Regions from separate parts of the Bacillus sp. EB V-12 genome, predicted to be linked through region 2. Evidence: a T-box and tRNA genes for the amino acid it is inferred to sense, from the RefSeq annotation. Region 2 holds a T-box; the other holds one or more tRNA genes.
The links. A T-box is a leader RNA that pairs with one kind of tRNA and senses whether it is charged. The one in region 2 lies ahead of metG (methionine--tRNA ligase), so its partner is inferred to be a tRNA-Met.

Region 1: it has a tRNA-Met gene. The T-box ahead of metG (methionine--tRNA ligase) is inferred to sense a tRNA for this amino acid. The anticodon was not compared.

Annotation. Positions count from the first base shown of each region.
Region 1 is NZ_JBUXJL010000020.1:11,352-20,144, reverse strand. It holds gene ACZDYH_RS28605 (RNA-binding S4 domain-containing protein) at 1-86, shown strand, start outside; gene yabP (sporulation protein YabP) at 145-453, shown strand; gene yabQ (spore cortex biosynthesis protein YabQ) at 450-1,103, shown strand; gene divIC (cell division protein DivIC) at 1,100-1,459, shown strand; gene ACZDYH_RS28585 (S1 domain-containing RNA-binding protein) at 1,547-2,032, shown strand; tRNA gene ACZDYH_RS28580 (tRNA-Met) at 2,192-2,265, shown strand; tRNA gene ACZDYH_RS28575 (tRNA-Glu) at 2,279-2,350, shown strand; gene spoIIE (stage II sporulation protein E) at 2,610-5,081, shown strand; gene tilS (tRNA lysidine(34) synthetase TilS) at 5,312-6,742, shown strand; gene hpt (hypoxanthine phosphoribosyltransferase) at 6,739-7,281, shown strand; gene ftsH (ATP-dependent zinc metalloprotease FtsH) at 7,367-8,793, shown strand, end outside.
Region 2 is NZ_JBUXJL010000006.1:120,895-129,687, reverse strand. It holds gene ACZDYH_RS19650 (class I SAM-dependent methyltransferase) at 359-1,177, opposite strand; T-box leader at 1,292-1,562, shown strand; gene metG (methionine--tRNA ligase) at 1,613-3,247, shown strand; gene ACZDYH_RS19640 (hypothetical protein) at 3,289-3,543, opposite strand; gene ACZDYH_RS19635 (EamA family transporter) at 3,611-4,513, opposite strand; gene ACZDYH_RS19630 (sensor histidine kinase) at 4,653-6,095, opposite strand; gene ACZDYH_RS19625 (response regulator transcription factor) at 6,073-6,738, opposite strand; gene ACZDYH_RS19620 (L,D-transpeptidase) at 7,103-7,564, opposite strand; gene ACZDYH_RS19615 (DUF3978 family protein) at 7,595-8,038, opposite strand; gene ACZDYH_RS19610 (DedA family protein) at 8,440-8,793, shown strand, end outside.

The sequences.
Region 1 (8,793 bases), on a different contig from region 2:
AAGAAACAACTAAAAAAGAAGATGCAGCAAATATGTATAGCTTAGTTCGTGAAGAAAAAGTAAAAGCGGAAGAAGGCTTGTTCTAAAATCATGTATCCCCTCATACATTACTATTAGCTAGTAAAAACCTATGGGGGGATTTACGTGAATAATGGTTACTCACCTACGTCTTCTAATCAACAAAATGTTTCTGTAGAGCATGACATTATTATGCGTGGCAGGCGTATAATTGATATTACCGGTGTGAAGCAGGTAGAGAGTTTTGATAGCGAAGAGTTTTTACTAGAGACCGTAATGGGTTTTTTAACGATTCGTGGTCAAAATTTACAAATGAAAAATTTAGATGTGGAAAAAGGTATTGTGTCGATTAAAGGGAAAGTTAATGAGATGCTGTATATTGATGAAAATCAAGGGGAAAAAACTAAAGGTTTCTTTAGTAAGTTGTTTAAATGAGCTTAACAATTCAGTTGTATACAATGCTTTCAATGATTGGGATGGGTGCTTGGATTGGAGCGTCTTTAGATACATATCAACGTTTTTTAAAGCGGCAAGAACGTAAACGTTGGCTTGTATTTATACATGATATATTATTTTGGATTGTCCAAGCATTATTCGTCTTTTATGTATTGCTTCTCGTAAATGAAGCTGAGCTACGTATATATGTGTTTTTGGCATTATTATGTGGTTTTGCGGCATATCAAAGCTTATTGAAGGCACTATACATGAAGCTGTTAAATTTTCTCATCTATATTTTTATGCAAACAACATATTTTTTTGTTCGAATTATACAGCTACTCATGATAAAACCTGTTATTATTATAGCGCAGCTATTTATTGCATTTATATTATTCTTATTTCGTATACTGCTTTCAATTGGACATGTGTTATGGAAAATGGTGATTTGGATATTACTTTTCATATGGAAAGTTTTTTTCTGGCCTGTTCGATTTATTGCTTCGCTCATATGGAAACTTCTCCCTAATCGTGTTAAACTTTTTATAGTGAAACATATAGGGTTCCTGCAATATATAGCAAAATTGAAGGGACATATCTTCCAACTATGGGAGCATATAAAAAAGAAGTTAGGGGGACCTCGGAAATGAGGGAACTGAGACAAAGAACAATCGAAAAACAGAGTCCAAATCCTGTTAAAGAGCATATAATACAAACGGATGAGAACAGGAAGCGACTTTATCGCCGTTTAGCGGTTTTTCTTGTCTTTACTTTTACAATTATTGCGAGTATTAGTGTAACGTTTTATCAACAAAACAGTTCCATTAAAGCAAAAGAAGCAAAAGTTAAGGACATGAAAAAAGAACTGGATTCATTAACGAATAAAGAAAAAAGTCTAAAAGACGAAGTTCAAAAGTTAAATGATGAAGAGTACGTATTAAAGATTGCTAGAAGGGATTATTTCTTCTCTGGTAAAGGGGAGATAATTTTTCCTGTTTCTAAGTAGAGTATGTCTTATTGACACTATATTTTAGGATTATATATAATAAAGTAAAATTTGACTTTTTAACCACTAAGGAGGAGCATTTTTTTTATGTCAATCGAGGTAGGCAGCAAGTTACAGGGTAAAGTAACAGGTATTACAAATTTTGGGGCTTTTGTGGAGCTGCCAGAGGGCTTAACGGGTCTTGTTCATATTAGTGAAGTTGCTGATAACTATGTAAAAGATATTAACGATCACTTAAAAGTGGGCGACCAAGTAGAAGTAAAAGTTATTAATGTTGAAAAAGATGGAAAGATTGGTTTATCTATCAAAAAAGCGAAAGAACGTGAAAAAACAGAAGGAGATCGTCCACGTGGTGAATACCAACGCGGTGGTGATCAACAACGTTCTGGACGTCCACAACGTAATAATCGCTCTTTCAACAGAGATAATCGCGGTGGCGGTAACGACCGAGCTCCGAAAGAAACATTTGAGCAAAAGATGGCACGCTTCTTAAAAGATAGCGAAGATCGTTTAACTTCTTTAAAGCGTAACACAGAGTCTAAACGTGGTGGCCGTGGCGCGCGTCGCGGATAATAAGGACGTTTAGTTTTTAACATATAGAGAGGTACCCAGAGTAATGTCTCAGGGTGCTTTTTTATATGTAAAAAATATTTTCAAAAAAGTTTTTGAGATGTGTTGACTTTAATTAGTATCTGATGTAAGATACTAATTGTCCGTTAAATAAGACGACATGGCGGTGTAGCTCAGCTGGCTAGAGCGTACGGTTCATACCCGTGAGGTCGGGGGTTCGATCCCCTCCGCCGCTATATTTAATTTAACGGCCCGTTGGTCAAGTGGTTAAGACACCGCCCTTTCACGGCGGTAACACGGGTTCGAATCCCGTACGGGTCATCTAAAAAGATCATGCAAATTTGCATGATCTTTTTTTGTTAAATAAATTAAGATATACAACACTTCTACAAAATCACCCTATATTTTCTGAATGTTTAATTAAAATCTCGAAAATAACTTACATACCCTGTATATCTGTAGAGTTATTTCGAATAAAAAGTCGAACGATTATAAAAGTGAAAACTGTTGTTTTGACAAAAAAACCAACAATCATCTTTTATAATGACAGTAATTAAACTATGCAGGTGGTGTTAAAAATATGCCTAAAGCAGGAAGGAATACTATGAATACAAGTGCATTGGCAATGAATGAGAGTCAGCTTGATGGAATAAAGTGGACGAGTAAGTTGCGAATGAAATTTGAGCAAGTTTTCTTTAGATGGGGATTTATTATTGTTGTTATTGGTTTTCTTTTGGGACGAGCATATATATTAACAAATATTTTACCGTTTGCACTGCCATTTTTTGCTGCTGTTTATGTTATGAAGCGGGATAAGATGCCGCTAGCATTTTTAGCTCTAATGGGAGGAGCTCTTTCAGTATCGATAGATAATTTGTTTTTTACCTTTGCATCTATCTTTACCTTCTTCATTTATAATATCTTCTTTAGTCGATTTACACGTAAAACTGTTGGACTTGTTCCATTTCAAGTATTTATCTCCGCATTAACCGCACACTTAGTTGTTGTATATTTTGCACAACAAACTGTCACCATGTACGATTTACTCGTTAGTACCATTGAGGCTGGGCTTAGTTTTGTATTAACTATGATATTTTTACAAAGTGTCCCACTTTTAGTGGAAAGGAAAGGAAAACAACAGGCATTAGAGACGGAAGAAATTGTTTGTTTGATTATATTACTAGCATCTGTTTTAACGGGTACAACAGATTGGTTTGTATATGATGCTTCTATTCAACATATTTTTACAAGGTATTTAGTGCTAGTATTTGCATTTATTGCGGGTGCTGCCACAGGGTCTACAGTGGGGGTTGTAACAGGACTAATATTAAGTTTAGCAAATGTGTCTAGCTTGTCTCAGCTTAGCCTTCTTGCTTTTTCTGGATTGCTTGGTGGATTGTTAAAAGAAGGAAAGCGTTTAGGTGTTAGTTTAGGTTTATTAATTGGGACAAGCTTAATTACATTATATGTAGACAAACAGACAAATATTGTAACAACTTTAATTGAGTCAGGTGTAGCGATTGTTATCTTCTTATTAACACCGAAGCTTGTTTTGGATCGTATTGCTAAATTTATGCCAGGTACACAAGAGCATTCGCAAGATCAACAACAATATTTAAGAAGGATGCGTGATGTTACAGCAAATAAAATCAACCAATTTGCAAATGTATTTGCTGCTTTATCTAATAGCTTTTCTGTATATGGGTATGTAGAGGAAGAAGATAAAGAGACAGAAGCAGATTTGTTTTTGAGTACAATTACTGCGAAAACATGTCAAACATGCTTTAAAAAGGATCAATGCTGGGTAGTGAATTTTGATAAAACGTACGATTATATGAAACAAATAATGAATGAAACGGAAGAAGGAACCCTGCAACATAATCGTAAATTAGTTCGTGAGTGGGACAAGCATTGTGTGAGAGGGAAAAAAGTGACGGATTTAGTAGCCGGTGAATTAGATCACTTCTATGAGGGACAAAAATTACGAAAACAAATGAAGGAAAATCGTAGAATAGTAGCGGAGCAACTATTAGGTGTATCAAAGGTTATGGAGGATTTTGCTAAGGAGATACAACGAGAGCGTGAAAATCATCAAGTGCAGGAAGAACAGATTATGCAAGCGTTCCGAGATTTTGGTGTCGAAGTAGAGCATGTTGATATTTATTGTTTAGATAGAGGAAGTATTGATATTGAAATGTTAATTCCAGTTGCATCTAATGAACATGGTGAGTGTGAAAAGTTAGTTGCACCGATGCTTTCAGATATCCTTAAAGAAAATATTGTCGTTAAACATGAAGAAAAGTCTTCTTATCCAAATGGCCATAGTTTAATATCATTTGGTTCGGCGAAGACGTATTCTCTTGATACAGGATTGGCTACAGCTGCAAAAGGCGGTGGATTTGTTTCGGGTGACTCTTATGCGATGATGGATTTAAGTGTTGGTAAATATGCACTTGCGATTAGTGATGGTATGGGTAATGGGCAAAGAGCTCATATGGAAAGTAAGGAAACGGTGAAATTATTACAAAAAATACTCCAATCAGGCATTGATGAAGAAATAGCAATTAAGTCTATCAATTCAATTCTTTCTTTGAGAACGACAGAAGAAATGTTTACGACATTAGATTTAGCTATGGTAGATTTGCGGGATGCGAGTGCAAGGTTTTTAAAGATTGGATCAACGCCGAGTTTTGTTAAACGCGCAAATAATATTTTGAAAATTGAAGCAAGTAATTTGCCGATGGGAATCATCGAAGATGTTGAAGTTGATGTGGTGGGTGAACAATTAAAAACGGGCGATATTCTTATTATGATGAGTGATGGGATTTTTGAAGGAGCACAGCATGTGGAGAATCATGAATTGTGGATGAAACGAAAAATTAAAGAATTGCAAACCGAAGACCCGCAAGAAATTGCTGATATCATTATGGAAGAAGTGATTCGCTCTTGTGATGGTTATATAAATGATGATATGACTATTGTAGTGGCAAAAGTGAAGAAAAATATGCCGAAGTGGGCTACGATTCCGATTGTAGGAATGCAAGCGCAGTAAAATGTAAGTGGAATGTTTATCTATAATTTGATTTTAAAAACCTAGGTGAATACCTAGGTTTTTTTGTGGGAAAAGGTAATGTTATTAATTTTGTGAATAGACACGGAGGATGTAAGATAAAAATGTAATTTTTGTATATCTTTTTTTTGCACAATGTTTGTAAAAGTTGTACCATTGTAGACAAGGTGACTAAGGTTGCTGTTCTTGTTTAATGAAAGGTGATTGCGAAGTTGAAAGATACATTTGTTGAAAAAGTAGATGACTTTGTAAAGCAGCATGATGTATTAAAGAATGATTCAACAATTGTTGTGGGAGTTTCTGGTGGTCCTGACTCGTTAGCGCTTTTATATTATTTATTAGAAAAAAGAGCGGAAAAACAGTTGGAAATTGTAGTTGCTCATGTGGATCATATGTTTAGAGGTGATGAATCTTATGAGGATTTACAGTTTGTGCAGGGCCTTTGTGAAGAACTGGGAATTATTTGTGAAACGATAAGGATTAATGTATCACAATATCAACAGCAATACGGAATGAATGCACAGGTTGCTGCGAGAGAATGCAGATATGCATTTTTGGAAAGAATAATGAAGAAATATGATGCGAGATATGTTGCTCTTGGACATCATGGAGATGATCAAGTCGAGACAATTTTAATGCGTCTTGTAAGAGGGAGTACTCCGAAAGGATATGCAGGAATTGCAGTGAAGCGTCCTTTTCATAATGGATATTTAATTAGGCCGTTACTTGGCGTAACGAAGGAAGAAATTGTTGATTACTGTAATAAGCTAAATTTAATGCCACGTATAGATCCGAGTAATAAAAAGGAAGTATATACAAGGAATCGATTACGTAAATATGTCCTTCCTCATTTGAAAGAAGAAAATCCACAAATGCATGAGAAATTCCAAAAATTTAGCGTGCAGATGCAAGAGGATGAGGCTTATTTGCAGGAATTAGCTTTTGAGAAAATGAATAAAGTAATTACAAAAAAAAGTGATAAACAAATTAGCTTATCAATTCCTGCCTTTGAATCCATGTCTATGCCTTTACAAAGAAGAGGGATTCAACTAATATTAAACTATCTTTATGAATATAAGATTCCATCTTCTCTTTCTTCTATACATATTGACAAGTTGATTGAGTTTTTTAAGCGGACACAACCTTCAGGTTCACTTGATTTTCCGGGTGATTTGAAAATTGTTCGTTCATACGAGGAGTGTAGCTTTAGATTTAAACAAGAAATTGTCTCTCCTTTTTCACAAGATTTATTAGTACCCGGGACCATTACGCTATTGAACGGGGATGAATTTGTAACAGAGGTGAGCGAAGATATACCAAGTAACATGAATGAAACAGTATTTGTTGCTAAGTATAATGATATATCATATCCACTTCGTATTCGTTCTAGAGAAAATGGAGATCGCATGTCAATACAAGGTATGAATGGCACGAAAAAGATAAAAGCTATTTTTATCGAAGCGAAAGTACCGAAAGAAAAAAGAGAAGAATGGCCGGTCGTTTGTGATGCAAGTGGGACTATTATTTGGGTACCCTTGTTGAAACGATCTGCATTTGCAATTTCGAAAGAGATGGCAAAGAAGGATAAATATATGATTATTCACTACAAAAGCAAGGAGTCTTCCGGGAGGATAATGAAATGATGAATCAAGATATCGAAAAAGTATTAATTTCTGAAGAGCAAATACAAGAAAAGGTGCGCGAACTAGGTGCAATTATTGCAGAGGATTATAAAAACACAGTACCTCTTGCAATTGGTGTATTAAAAGGCGCAATGCCATTCATGGCAGATTTATTAAAGAGAACAGATACATATCTTGAAATGGATTTTATGGCTGTATCTAGTTACGGTCACTCTACAGTTTCAACAGGCGAAGTGAAAATTTTAAAAGATCTTGATACTTCTGTAGAAGGTCGCGATATTTTAATCGTCGAAGATATTATTGATAGTGGTCTTACACTAAGCTACTTAGTAGACTTATTCAAATATCGTAAAGCGAAGTCTGTAAAAATTGTTACATTATTAGATAAGCCAACAGGCCGTAAGGTTGATCTGAAAGCGGATTATGTTGGATTTACTGTTCCACATGAATTTGTAGTAGGATATGGATTAGATTATAAAGAGCAATACCGTAATCTTCCTTATGTAGGCGTATTAAAACCAAGCGTTTACTCAAATTAATTAAATATAGGCTTCACAATTGTATAGGAAAGTTTTTCTATGTTACGATTTACTATAGTGTTTATGCCGTGAGAGGAGGTTAGGAATGAATCGTATCTTCCGTAATACCATCTTTTATTTACTGATATTCTTAGTAGTAATTGGAATCGTGAGCTATTTTAATGGTTCGACACAAAAAACGACATCAGTTAGCTACGACAAATTCATTACTAAACTAGAAAGCGGTGAAGTGCGTAATGTGCAACTTCAACCGAAAAATGGTGTATTTGAGGTAAAAGGACAATTTAATAACTCTAGCCAAGGAGAACAATTTGTTACTTATGCACCAAATACTGAGGAATTACAAAAGAAAATTAATGATAAAGCGAAAGGTGCCGAAGTTAAGTATCAACCAGCAGAAGAAACAAGTGCTTGGGTAACATTCTTTACTTCAATCATTCCATTTGTCATCATCTTCATTTTATTCTTCTTCTTATTAAACCAAGCTCAAGGCGGCGGTAGCCGTGTTATGAACTTCGGGAAAAGTAAGGCGAAGTTATATAATGATGAAAAGAAAAAAGTTCGTTTCAGAGATGTTGCTGGTGCGGATGAAGAGAAACAAGAACTTGTTGAGGTAGTTGAATTCTTGAAAGACCCTCGTAAGTTCTCTGAAGTTGGTGCTCGTATTCCAAAGGGTGTCCTATTAGTTGGACCTCCAGGTACAGGTAAAACTTTATTGGCACGTGCTGTTGCAGGTGAGGCTGGCGTTCCATTCTTCTCTATCAGTGGTTCTGACTTCGTAGAGATGTTTGTCGGTGTCGGTGCATCACGTGTACGTGATTTATTTGAAAATGCAAAGAAAAATGCTCCTTGTATCATTTTCATTGATGAAATTGATGCAGTAGGTCGTCAACGTGGCGCAGGTCTTGGTGGTGGTCATGATGAGCGTGAGCAAACATTGAACCAATTACTTGTTGAAATGGATGGATTCGGTGCAAACGAAGGTATTATTATCGTTGCTGCGACAAACCGTCCAGACATTCTTGACCCAGCGTTATTACGTCCAGGTCGTTTTGACCGTCAAATTACAGTAGATCGTCCAGATGTAAATGGCCGTGAAGCTGTACTGAAAGTACATGCGCGTAATAAACCACTTGATGAGCATATTAATTTAAGAGCAATTGCGACTCGTACACCAGGATTCTCTGGTGCGGATCTTGAAAACTTATTAAACGAAGCTGCTTTAGTAGCTGCACGTCAAGATAAGAAGAAAATTGATATGAGTGATATCGATGAAGCGACGGATCGTGTTATTGCAGGTCCAGCTAAGAAAAGTCGTGTTATCTCTGAAAAAGAACGTAATATCGTTGCTTTCCATGAAGCAGGTCATACTGTAATTGGTGTTGTTCTTGATGAAGCAGATGTCGTTCATAAAGTAACAATTGTCCCTCGTGGTCAGGCTGGTGGATATGCGGTAATGCTTCCGAAAGAAGATCGTTACTTCATGACGAAACCAGAGTTACTTGATAAAAT
Region 2 (8,793 bases):
AATTAATAAAAACATTATTATGAAGTTATTAATCTGTTCAATGAAAATTATAGCAGATAATGGAAGGAGTCAGATTAGTATTAGAAAAAGTTCTTAAAATGTATACATTTGCATATCATAAAATTCATAAATAAATATTAGAAATGCTATTGAAATTTGAAATGACATCATGTATACTTCTAATTAGTTGATAACGATTATCAGTATCAACTAAAAACATTACTCTTCGTTATGTTGGTCATACCCCTTTTTGACGACGTAAGTCAGAGACGAAATGTTGAAATATCTTGTGTCCTATTCTACAGAATTATGGTAATCTCCAACCTCAACTTATATGCGTGAGCATGCAAAAAGGATCCTATCCGTGAAGGGATCCTTTTTTGCATGCTGTCGCAATTATTGTATATAGACCAGGGATACGTTCTTCGATTCCTTCTGGTGCAGTAGAAGGAAAGACCCATCTTTGATGAGATCCATGTTCTTCAACTAGTTTTTCGATTTTAAAACGTTCTTCCGCAAGTGTTGTAATGATTTCTCCTAGCGTCCAGCGACGGATGGTTGTTTTAGGTAGCGATTCTTTCTGTGCTTCTGTAAGAAGGATGCTATAAGCAACATCATCTTCAATTAATTCTTCATCGAAATAATTTCCATTGGCCTGAAATGATGGGTGGTCGACTCCTAATAATTTTGTGTAAACAGGATGATAGTCACGAAGTATAAGCATTCCATCTCGCTTAAGTAAAGTAGCAATTTTTTGAAAGAGTGGTTTTAAATCTAGAAAGTAATGGAGTACACCAAGTTCCAGCAATACGATATCAAATGATTCGGAGAGCTGCACATTTAATACATCAGAAACGACATACTGGATAGAGACACCTGCTGCGTCCGCAAGTTCATTTGCATATTTTGCATTACTTGCTGAAATATCAACAACTGTTACGTCAGAGCCTAAAAGGGCAAGTGCGACAGCTTTATTTCCTTTTGAGCCGAGTAAGTTAATAATACGTTTTCCTTTTGGAGATTGTATGTAAGGTAAATAATGTGCTACTTCGCGTGTGGGATCTTCCATAATTTTTTTTGCATAATCCTCTGGCGCCCCATGGCGATTCGTCCAAGCTTCATAAGCAGCTGTATTCCAGCTTTTTTCATTTATAGTGCTTAGTTGTTTTTGGTTCAATGTTATCACTCCTTTTGTGAACGTATAGGTATTCGGCGGGAGGATGGGATTTCCTTTTCGTTCTGGATAAAAGTTTGATTTTTCTGTGATTAAGTCGTACAATACTTGTTATACGTAAAAGCGTTGAAAAGGAAAAGTAGGATGAACACATTCTTTCCAGAGAGCTTCGGTAGCTGAGAAGAAGCAAGAATATTCATTTGAACAATGGCCTTTGAGCTTCGTCCTGAACTTATCAAATGATAATAGTAGGCGGCGACGAGAGTTGGTACTCGTTATCAAAACCACAGTATAAGAGCATAGAGCTCCGTACTTGTTAAGGCTAATTATGTGAGTAATTGGCGAAATAAGGTGGTACCGCGACTGTTTATACAGCCCCGCCCTTATCTTTTTTAAGATAGGGGTGGGGCTTTTTATATTTTAAAGGAGGAATGTAAGATGAGTATTTTTATTGGGGGCGCTTGGCCGTATGCGAATGGTTCATTACATCTTGGTCATATTGCGAGTTTATTACCTGGAGATATTTTAGCACGTTATTACCGGTCAAAAGGTGAGAATGTGCTGTATGTTTCAGGAAGTGATTGTAATGGAACACCGATTGCAATTAGGGCAAAACAAGAAGGTGTGACGGCGAAGGAAATTGCTGATCAGTATCATGAAGAGTTCCAGCGATGTTTTCGTAGCCTTGGTTTTACTTATGATTGCTATACACGTACAGATAGTGAGCACCATCATGAAACGGTTCAAAATGTTTTTTTACGTTTATTAGAAGAAGGACATATTTATAAAAAAATAGTGGAACAAGCGTATTGTGAAACGTGTACGCAGTTTTTACCGGATCGTTATGTAGAAGGAATATGTCCACATTGCCATGAAGCAGCAAGAGGAGATCAATGCGATGCGTGTTCTGCTATTTTAGATCCACTCGATTTGTTAGAAAAGAAATGTAAGTTATGTGGTAGTACACCATCTGTACAGGAAACAGAGCATTTCTATTTCGCATTGCATACATTTCAGGAGCAAATTAAAAGGGCTGTAGAAATTGCCAAGCAAACAGGGACATGGCGCGACAATGCGATTCAACTAACAGAGAGATATGTAAAGGAAGGATTACTAGATAGGGCCGTATCACGTGATTTACCAATTGGAGTACCAATTCCAGTAGAAGGGTATGAAGATAAGAAAATTTACGTATGGATTGAAGCAGTGACAGGCTATTATTCAGCGAGTAAACATTGGGCTGAAGAAACAGGGAAAGATGATCAAGAGTTTTGGGATAGCGAAGCGAAAACATATTATGTGCACGGAAAGGATAATATTCCGTTTCATTCCGTCATTTGGCCAGCGGTATTACTTGGAATAGGGGAGGAAGCAATCCCGCGTCATATCGTTTCGAATGAATATTTAACAGTTGAAAAAAGAAAATTATCTACAAGTAAAAACTGGGCAGTATGGGTGCCTGACATATTAGAACGCTATGATCCAGATTCTATTCGTTACTTTTTAACCGTCAACGCACCAGAAAATCGCGATACTGATTTTTCATGGCGGGAATTTATTTACAGTCATAATAGTGAATTATTAGGTGCATACGGGAACTTTGTGAACCGGACATTAAAGTTTATCGAAAAATATTATGGTGGTATCGTGCCGAAGGGAAGTATTGAGGTAGAGCTGAAAGATAAAGTAGAAGGATTATATAAGCGTGTAGGAGAGGCGATTGAGCAAACTAAATTTAAGGTGGCGTTAGAAACAATATTTGATGCAGTACGTTTTGCAAATAAATACTTTGATGAAAAGCAGCCTTGGAAACAAAGAGAAGATGATCCAGTTTCATGTGAAGAAACGATTTATAACTGTGTGTATCTTATCGCTAATTTTGCAAATCTCCTTGAACCGTTTTTACCATTTTCAAGTGAAAGAGTTCGAAACACATTGTCGATTGTGAAACGAAATTGGGAACCGCAAAATACGTTGCCAAGTAGAATTGATAGCGTACAGCCATTATTTGAGCGAATCGATGTAAAACAAATTGAGCATGAGATAGAGAAGCTGTATGGAGCGGTAAAATGAGATAGAGAAAAAGACCTTTCAAGTAAATGAAAGGTCTTTTGTTATGCAGTATGATTCTCTTTCTTATCTTTCAAAAAGAAAAGTACAGCAAGGATTACAAGAATAATAGCTGCAATATCATACGTTATTTTAAATGTAGTATTAAAGTTTAAGTACTCTACGAAAGGAGTTTTCACTGCTCCTGCATATATACAAACGGGAATGAGAAGTAAATCGTAAAATTTCTTTTCTTTCATATATCTTATTAGGAAGAAGATACACATAATAGCAAAAAATACGATGCTTAAAATAGTCATTTATACCTCCAGATAAATTTACTTATTTTAATTGCAGTTATATCTTTTATATAAATTCTGTATTTTTTCAAGCGCTATGCACGCGATTTTGTTTCCTTTCTTTCCTAGCCGTAAGCAGCTGAGGAGTGAAGATCCCAACTAATATGAAAATAATTCCAATCCACTGCATGAACGTTACGACTTCATGTACAAGTGTAATAGAAGCAATAATAGCAGTTGGTAATTCAGCTGCACCTAATATTGTACCAAGCCCTGTTCCAACCTTTGGTACACCGATTGAAAAACAAATGACAGGTACAACAACGCCGAATAATCCGAGGAAGAAAGCATATTTCCATAGACCGGCTTGCAAAGCACCGTCTGTTAAAAAGGTTGGCGGAAAGAATAGGCATACGATAAGAGTAGCGCTTGTTGTCATAAGGAAGCTTTTCGTATAAGGCGGAACATCCGTAGCGACGCGCCCGCTTGCAAAAACATAGAATGAAAAAGAGACAGCAGCTAATAGTCCAAAGATAATCCCTTTCGTAGAAAAACTTTGTCCGAGGCCTTCAAATACACCACCTGCAAACAATGTACCAGCAAATAAAATAAGGATAGATATAATCTTATCGCGGCTTGGAAATGTTCGATTTGCAATTGCTTCGATAATGACACCAATCCAAGTGAACTGAAAGAGTAGGACGACAGCAATAGATGCGGGTAGTTCTTCTACAGAAATAGCGTAGAAAATCCCGGTCATACTCATTGTTGTTCCGACGGTTAGTAAGGAAAAGAATTGTTTTTTTGTTACTTTATGACGTGAAAAGAAAAGAACGAGTAGAAATAGTCCAATCCATCCGAAGACATATTGTCCCCCTAATAGTTGATGTGCTGAAAATCCATTTATGAATCCGAGTTTGAAAATAGTTGAAAGTATGCCATAGCTGCAAGCACCGAATAAAACGAGTAATGAATATTTAAACTTTTCCATAAAAAATCCTCCTTTTAAATAATAAAAAACGCCCGCTATCCAAATAAGGATAACGGGCGAACGAAACAGAGTCATATACTCTACAAAATTCCGCCACTCATACGAAGTATGAATTTGGGGTATGTAATTATAGTGAATGTTACATTGCTTTTGGGAATACAATGGAGCATTTTACACCTTGAGCTGTGTTTTGTATCCCGTAAGGAAACTGATGTTTATCTAATATTTGTTTCACGATATATAATCCAAGACCACTACCTTGTACTAAACCGTGTTTATCAGGGTTTGCGCGATAGAACGGTTCAAATAAATGAGCAAGTTTATCTTCATCAATTTGTGAACCTGTATTTAATACTTCTAATGCGTAACCATTTGGTTTTTCATAAAGCTTTATATATACGTGCTGATGGTCAATTGTGTAATGAATTGCATTTGAAATAATGTTAAAAATAGCAGTTTGAATAAATTTAGGATCAGCTAAAATTTGTACGTCGTGTTTAATATTAGATTGTACATTTAATTGTTTTACAGATACAAAGTAATCTACTTTCTTCATAACATCCTCAATAATATTAGATAAAGAAATGACTTCTAAATTCGGTTTAAATTGAGGGTTTTGTATTTTGGATAATTCCGACATTTTTTCCGTTAATATGTTAATGTCTTGCATCATCTCGTAGGAACGTTTCAAATACTTATCTCTATCTTTATAAGCTCCAATTCCGTGAATCATGCCATCTAGTTGTCCCATAACGGCTGCGATTGGTGTTTTTAATTCATGGGATACCATAGACATAAATTCTTTACGAGATTGTTCTAATTGTTGTTCCTTCTTGAGCTCATTTCTTAAATCTTGATTGCTTTCATGTAAATTTTTTACAATATTTGGTACTTGCGAAGCAGCTACTTGCAAATTAAAATCTGTTTGATCTGCATTTTTGTTAAGTAGCTTTTTATCTGAGAAATCAAGATTCATAATATCTTTTAAAGCATCACTCATATATTGAAAAGGTTTGGCAATTAGTTTTGTATAAATTAATGATCCGAGTAGTGATAATGCAAGCATTGTCGCGCCAATATGTGGAGCTAATTGTTGCAACGCATCTGCTAACTTTGGATTATCATTTGTATCATTTGTTTTACTTGCTGCATTTTGTGTATGTAAGGCATCATTATTAGCGGCTTTCTTTTCTGCTTCTGTAGGCGGATTAGAAGTGCTATTTTTCCCCGAAAGATTTTGTGTATGTTCTTTTGCCTTTACAGTTTGGCTAGGCTGCAAAAGGTGATTGATAGCTGTAGAAAGAGATTTATAATCTATAATAGAAGATTGGAAATTAGAAATGCTCCCCTCTGACACAGCTTTATTTTGCTTCGTTTTACTTCCGTCGTTTTGCTTATCTGAATCAGCCTGTTCTGTAGTCGGCGTTCCATTTTCTTTCGCAAAACGTTCTTTATCGTAGTTTGAAGCTAGAAAGTAAATAATTTGATAAAGGCAAAGTGATAAAAGAATACAAAATAATAAGGTTTTGATGAAAATATTTTTGGTGATGTTGTCTTTGCTACGATTCGATTTTGTAGCCAATGCCTTTCACCGTTTTAATATAAGGAATTCCTAATTTTTTTCTTAAGTTTTTAATATGTGTATCTATAACTCTTACATCACCATAATGTTCATAGCCCCATACCTTATTCAACAAATCACTTCTTGATAATACTTTTCCTCGATTTTGCAGTAAAGTATAAATAATTTCAAATTCTTTTGTTGTCAATTCAATTTGATTACCATGAACATAAGCTGCATATGCTGTAGAGTTTAACATCAATTCATGGAATTGTAGTATAGTTGCAGCTTCTGCTTCCTTCGTTGCTGCCCTTCTTAATACAGCCTCTACACGCTTAATAAATACAGTATAATGGAACGGTTTCGTAATATAGTCATCAATACCTAACTCAAATCCTTTAATTTCACTTTCTTCATTATGTAAGCCTGTTAACATAATGATTGGTACATCAGATTGTCCTCGCATAATTTTACAAATACTATAGCCATCTATATCTGGTAACATTACATCGAGGAGGACAAGATCGTATGAATTTTTTTGGAAAAGAAGAATACCTTCTGTTCCAGCACCAACTACATCAACTGTAAAGTTTTGTGCCATTAGAAATTCACGAATAAGTTCTTGTATATCTGGGTTGTCTTCAATCACCAGTATATGCGTCATAGTAACACCTCCTAAATAACGCTTTTTACTGCAATATTCGAATTCATCATTTTTCGAGTGACTCAGATTGTTTATACATATAATAAGCCCCCGCTATAAAATAATCATGAAGGTAGCAAGGGGAATAGTTTAGTGTTACTGAATAGTTCAGAATTACAGTAGTTCTATTATAGTATGTATTATAAAATTTATAAAACATTATAACTGTATAATTTTAATATCTACGTTTATCAATGTTTAAATATTAGCTAATCAAATCTATTCCTATTATATATGTAAATACAGTTGTTTTGCTACTGTAAATGAATAAATAAAATAAGCCAAGACATAAAATTCTTGGCTACACATAAATCTTGTTTTTAGGCTATTTTACAGTGACAGTAGCTTGCTGCTGAACGCGCTCAAATAACCAGTGTATATCATTGTTATACATACGAATACAACCAAGTGTTGTCCATTTGCCGATTGCTTGATTATTGTTAGTTCCGTGAATCGCATAAGTTGTTCCGTAAGTTCCTGCCATATTTAATCCGAGCCAACGGTCACCAAGTGGATTACGTGGATCGCCGCCTTTAATTTTGCCTGTATAATAAGGGCGATTTTTAATTTTATTTACGATTTGAAAAGTGCCTTTAGGTGTAGGTGTTGCAGCTTTTCCAGTAGCGACAGTAAAACTTTTTATAAATTTTCCATCCTGATAATAATCCATTTTATTTAACTGAGTGTCTACGATTAATTGATCTTTCGTTGTAGCTGCCTCTGCGCTAGAGAATGGAAGAGTTAAAAATCCTAATGATAATAGTGCGCTTAATAATAATTTTTTCATTGTTATTCTCCTTTTACTATCGTAAGAGTCTTACATACAATGAAGTTGTAATCCTCGTAATGCTTTATTTACATTTTCATCTAATGTTTCAAAGAATGTAGTGATTTTGCTGTTGTGTTTGTTGTTGTTATCAATAAGTAATCTTTCATTTAATAAAAGCTCACCACGTAGTCCAAAACTTTGAACTTGAATATTTAGCTCATCTTCATTTTCAGAGATGATTGGTAAGAAATAATGAAAAGCTTTTGTTGGAATGATGTAGCTTTTGCCAATCATGCTTTCTTGATTTGAATTAATCCATTTTTTCGTGACAATTTTAATATTCTTTTTTGAAACGATAAAAGATAGTGTTGTAGATTTTGTTAAACTTACGTCAAATTCACTTGTTTCACATATTTGTAAATTAAAAACGGTTTCATTTTGATGAGATTCAACATTTGTATTAATAAAATCGTGCATTTTATATGCTTCCATTTCGTATTCACCCTTTTTTCAATTTCGAAAAACGACTTATATTTATTCAAATTAATGCTTAGTCATATATTGGTTAAATTTTTCAACAAATTCCGATATAATCTTACAATACGTATATGAAGCTAATATGAAGTTAGCATGAGTTTGTGATGGTTTTTTATTGAGAACAAAATAAGAGAGGTTTTTTAGTGCTAAAAAATGGATAAAATTTGCATGTTATTAATGCGCCTTTCCGCTATTTCGACTTGAAAAATGATTTTTACTATTTAATAAAGAACGAAAATCACTAGTGTGACCCTTACAAAAATGTAATAAAAATGTAAGCTATTGTGATAGTTATTTCGACAATTTTTTTATACAATAATAGTAAGAAGTTGTACGTGATTGAAAGGAGAGATGACATGGAATGGATTCATGAATTATTTCAGCAATACGGGTACTATGTTGTACTTGTCGGCTTGCTGTTAGAATATATTGCACTTCCGTTTCCGGGAGAGCCAACGTTAGCATATGCGGGATTTTTAGCACATAAGGGTGATTTAAGTTTACCGATTTTAATTATTCTATCCTTTATTGGGACAAGTGTAGGAATGACGATTCAATACTTTTTAGGAAATAAATTAGGTATGCCTTTTATTCAAAAGTATGGGAAATACGTATTTTTAACGCAAAGAAAAATTGACTTAACGAGAATGTGGTTTGATAAGTATGGGTACTTCTTAATTTTTATTGGTTTCTTTATTCCTGGTGTACGT